Regions from separate parts of the Pseudogracilibacillus sp. SE30717A genome, predicted to be linked through region 2. Evidence: riboswitches for the same ligand, from Rfam matches in the RefSeq annotation. Region 2 holds a riboswitch; the other holds the start of a gene.
The links. Region 2 has a riboswitch for cyclic di-GMP ahead of SPD48_RS08545 (chemotaxis protein CheX). Riboswitches for the same ligand answer to the same signal wherever they lie in the genome.

Region 1 (2,210 bases), on a different contig from region 2:
ATACAACTAGTTGGAGGATATATGGATACGATTAGAAATATTTACTGTGTAGGAAGAAATTATGTGGAACATGTAAAGGAATTAAAAAATAAAATTCCGGACCAACCGGTCATTTTTACGAAACCGACTCATGCGCTAGTGAAAGCCGATGGTGCTACGATTCAATTGCCGAAGCATCAAGGAGAAGTTCATTATGAAGCAGAGTTAGTCATTAAAATTGCCGAAGACTATACGCCAGAAAAAACAGTGGATCAGTTAGTAGATGAGATGGCGATTGGTTTGGACTTAACATTAAGAGATGTTCAGCAAAAGTTAAAGGAAAAAGGTTATCCTTGGCTCTTGTCGAAGGGTTTCCGAAATTCAGCAATCATAAGCGAATTTATTCGTTTTCCAGGAGTGGATCAGTGTAAGAAGCAAAATTTTGCTTTACTCATAAATGACGAAGTAGTGCAAGAAGAGAATATTACCAAAATGATTTTTGATTTGGAGACGTTGCTTCATTTTATAGGGAAGAAGTTGGGTTTGGGTAAGGGAGACATTATTTTTACTGGCACCCCTTCAGGCGTAGGAGCATTAAAACACAACGATCAGCTTTCACTTAAATGGAGCCAGCAAGAACTTGGAACTTGTGTGATAGTATTCGAATAATTGAATTAACATGCAAGTAAATAAAAACTATAAGTTAAATGGACTAGAGATAATAACTATCTCTTTTAAATGTTTAAATGTTTGACGCTTAAAAGCTAGGTCGTCTTATTGATTTTTCATTTAGTATAATATAATATGTCTTTATGCCCATAAAAATCCAAACAAGAAAAAGGCAAACAGTCCGAAAGGTCTGGGCGCAAAGCTCTAGGGTCTAAGACAGATTATAGTAAATTATACTGTATAAGTTATGATCGCCTGGCTACCAAAATAGGATAGTACTATTTACTTTTACTTTTTGGCTATTCAATTTTATTGGGTAGCTTTTTTTCTGTCTATTTATTAATAGAACAGTAGATTACAAGAAGGGTGGAGATGGATGATTAACTGCAATACATAAAATATTTTTTTATACGATTAACGCAGGTATTCGCCACAGAAATGAATGTTCTTTTATGAATCAAGTAATTTTTAATTAAGATAAAATCGTTTTAAAAACGTTACGCCAATTGATTCTATGCCGTGTGGAATTGCTCTACGCTAAGTGGCTCGCGTTCTACGTCAATTAGAGTCTCATCTTAAACATTTTAGCTTTGACAAACATCGAGAGGAAGTAAATGATGAAAAAATTAAATGTACACTCTATTAAAACAAAATTAATCATTGTCTCTATTTTAATTTTAATAATCCCATTAGGTATATTAGGGTTTTTTAGTTATCAAAAAAGTGAAACTAGTCTTAACGAACTTGGTGCAATAAATTTAAAAAACAGTGTTGAAATGACGCTTGAAATGATTGAAGCATTAAATGAAGAAGTAGAAAAAGGAACCCTTCCTTTAGAAGATGCACAAGAAAAAGTAAAGGTTGCAGTGTTGGGTGAGCAGAATTCCGAAGGTCACCGACCAATTAATGAGCGTATTAATTTGGGGGAAAATGGTTATATCTTTATTCTAGACGATGAAGGTAATGTTATTACACACCCAACGATAGAAGGTCAAAATACGTGGGATTCAACGGATCCAAATGGAATTAAAGCAACTCAAGAAAATATTAAAATGGCAAATGAGGGCGGAGGATATACGTACTTTTCTTGGGCAATGCCGGACGATGAGAATGATATTGCACCAAAAGTAGCTTATTCTAAAAAGGATGCTAATTGGGGTTGGAATGTAGTTGCTGGTACGTATGAAATGGATTTTAATGCACCTGCAAAAGAAATTTTAAATATCATTTTTATAGTTACGGGAGTAGCTTTAGTCATTGGAATCATTGTTATATGGATATTCTCTAATAAAATATCTAAGCCAATTAGTATGGTAGCAGAGCGAATGGATTATTTGGCAAATGGTGATTTATCACAGGAGCAAATTAATATTAAAACAAAAGACGAGACGGCTCAACTTGCGACCGCCTTGAACCAGATGCAGGAAAAGCTAAAAGAAATGATTTACGGCATTTCTAATGCTTCGGAAACAATAACAAGCCGAACTGAAGAATTAAATCAGTCTTCTAATGAGGTAAAGATTGGATCTGATCAGATAGCTACTACGATGGAAGAAATCGCA
Region 2 (2,210 bases):
CCTTATCAACAATTGTAAGTGCGATTGGAGCAGGACTTGAAAACGAGGAGCTTGTTCAGGACATTACTTATGGATACCGACAAATTCATAGATATGAAAAAAGCAATCGATAATTCGATTCATTTAGTAATGTCCAGCCTCGCATTTTTTAAAAAGTAGTTAATCACTCAATATACTGGATACTGGAAATTTTCCCAGTGTACTTAATTATAATATTTTGTCTAATGCTTCTTGAATTCTTTCAGGAGTAAATGGTTTTACAATAAAATCATTCGCTCCAGCTCGTATTGCATCCACTACCATCCCTTGTTGCCCCATAGCAGAACACATAATAATTTTGACTTCTTTATCTATTTTTTTTATTTCTTGAACTGCTTCAATTCCATTCATTTCTGGCATAGTAATATCCATTGTAATTAACTCTGGTTTTAGTTTCTTATATTTTTCCACTGCATCTTGTCCATTTTCTGCCTCACCCACAACCTCATGGCCAAGCTTTGTCAAAATATCTCTCAACTGCATACGCATAAACGCTGCATCATCAGTCACTAACACGGATGCCATTCTTATATCCTCCTTATGTTTTCAACTATCTTTGATTCATTTAATCAATCAGCAAATAGGTATTCATTGTCCCCACGCTTTCAAAGTTAACAGTTAATTTTAACGCCTGTTTGTGTCCGTGAAGAACCGTGTTTCCTTGCATAATAGTCGGGGAAGTAATATTAATATCTGTTCCATCCTGAGAAATGCTTGTGGAAATTCCACCAGCAATCATATTCCCTAACTCGCCGCTAAAGGAAAGTAGCATTTCACCTTCCAATGGCATGCCAAACATTTTTTCACCGATCGACCCGAATGTACTTTGCTGTCCTGTAAAAACTAAGTTGCCACGAATATCACCTGTTATTCCGATTAGAACCCCATAAAATAATTGTAAATCTTCCTTTACCATTTTAGGCTTCTCTATTTGATAATCAATTGGTATGACGGATTTAATAGACGACAATGTTCCATTCAATAGTTTTGTTACTACGCTGCTTCTTTGCTCTGTTGTCATACTCAGCATCATCCTTTACTGTTAATCTATTTTTTAACACAAAAAAGGCTATTCAATAAAAATACGAATAGCCAAAATGATTCAATCCAAAAATTGAAATAGTACATTTGGCAGCCAGGCAATCATAATGTAAATAGTATTTTTTACCCATTAACAAAGTAGACCCTATAGCTTTGCGTCCTATCCTTTCGAATAGTTTGCCTTTTTCAATTTCATTTAGTTCTTTTGCACTAAAACATAATCCTATCCGATTTAGAGAAAAAAAGCAACTAACTTTTCGAAATAGTGATTTATGAATTAACTTATTTAACTATTGCTAAATTTAAAGAACTAGTTATCATTCTTCCAATGCGGTATTTTTTTTCAGACTTGGCTAATTTTCGGTTGCCTCAGCTTTTTCCTAAAAAAGAACTATAAGTTTAAATACCTGTCCAATATATAGCCACAAGATTTTATAAAAATAGGATTTTTGATACTAAATATTACTAACCTATGACTAATGCGACTCAAACCTTTCAAAAATATATAATATTAACAAGGATTTATCTACTTCTACATTGAAATAAGTAATTAAAGGAAAAATAGGTAGGTGAGCATACTGATCAAAAATAAAGAGGAACAAAAAAAACTAATGGAACTGTTTTTTAGAAAGCAAAGAAATGGCATTCGTCCCAAGACAATTGACTTGAAAGAAGTATATTTTGAAGAGTTAGTTAAAGTTTTTAAAAAACAGCTCAGAGAAGAAATCCGCATGGAAAAACGCGGAAATTATGTGGACATCTATACACTCTCAGGTACTCTCCATATTCGTTTACGTAGTGACCAAGTTCCTTATCCTACATTAGTTATTGCAAGCTTTACCATCAAAGGAGATGATAATCAAAGAACGGAAGAAAATTTCTTTAATTGGTTAAAAAAATTCTCTACTCAAACTGGGTTCCAACGACTTATGTTGGAGAATTGTCATAGTAACGAAAGTACATCCTTCGCAAGAAAATATGGTTTTTTACCACTTTATCAACAAACCGTTCCAGGACTTGATTTCATTTTTGAAGAAAGTTATGAGATGTACCTGGATGCCTCACTTATTAAACAAATACGATAACGGTTGTAAAATATGGTTTGGATAGATGTTATAACTTATTCTCAT

Region 1: linked by a shared signal. The riboswitch ahead of SPD48_RS05485 (methyl-accepting chemotaxis protein) and the one ahead of SPD48_RS08545 (chemotaxis protein CheX) in region 2 are both predicted to bind cyclic di-GMP.

The regions. Positions count from the first base shown of each region.
Region 1 covers NZ_JAXHDF010000003.1:62,635-64,844, forward strand. Annotated here, with positions in the region: gene SPD48_RS05480 (fumarylacetoacetate hydrolase family protein) at 22-648, shown strand; cyclic di-GMP riboswitch class I at 810-915, shown strand; gene SPD48_RS05485 (methyl-accepting chemotaxis protein) at 1,266-2,210, shown strand, end outside.
Region 2 covers NZ_JAXHDF010000004.1:317,646-319,855, forward strand. Annotated here, with positions in the region: gene SPD48_RS08535 (hypothetical protein) at 1-113, shown strand, start outside; gene SPD48_RS08540 (response regulator) at 208-564, opposite strand; gene SPD48_RS08545 (chemotaxis protein CheX) at 605-1,060, opposite strand; cyclic di-GMP riboswitch class I at 1,167-1,272, opposite strand; gene SPD48_RS08550 (hypothetical protein) at 1,650-2,165, shown strand.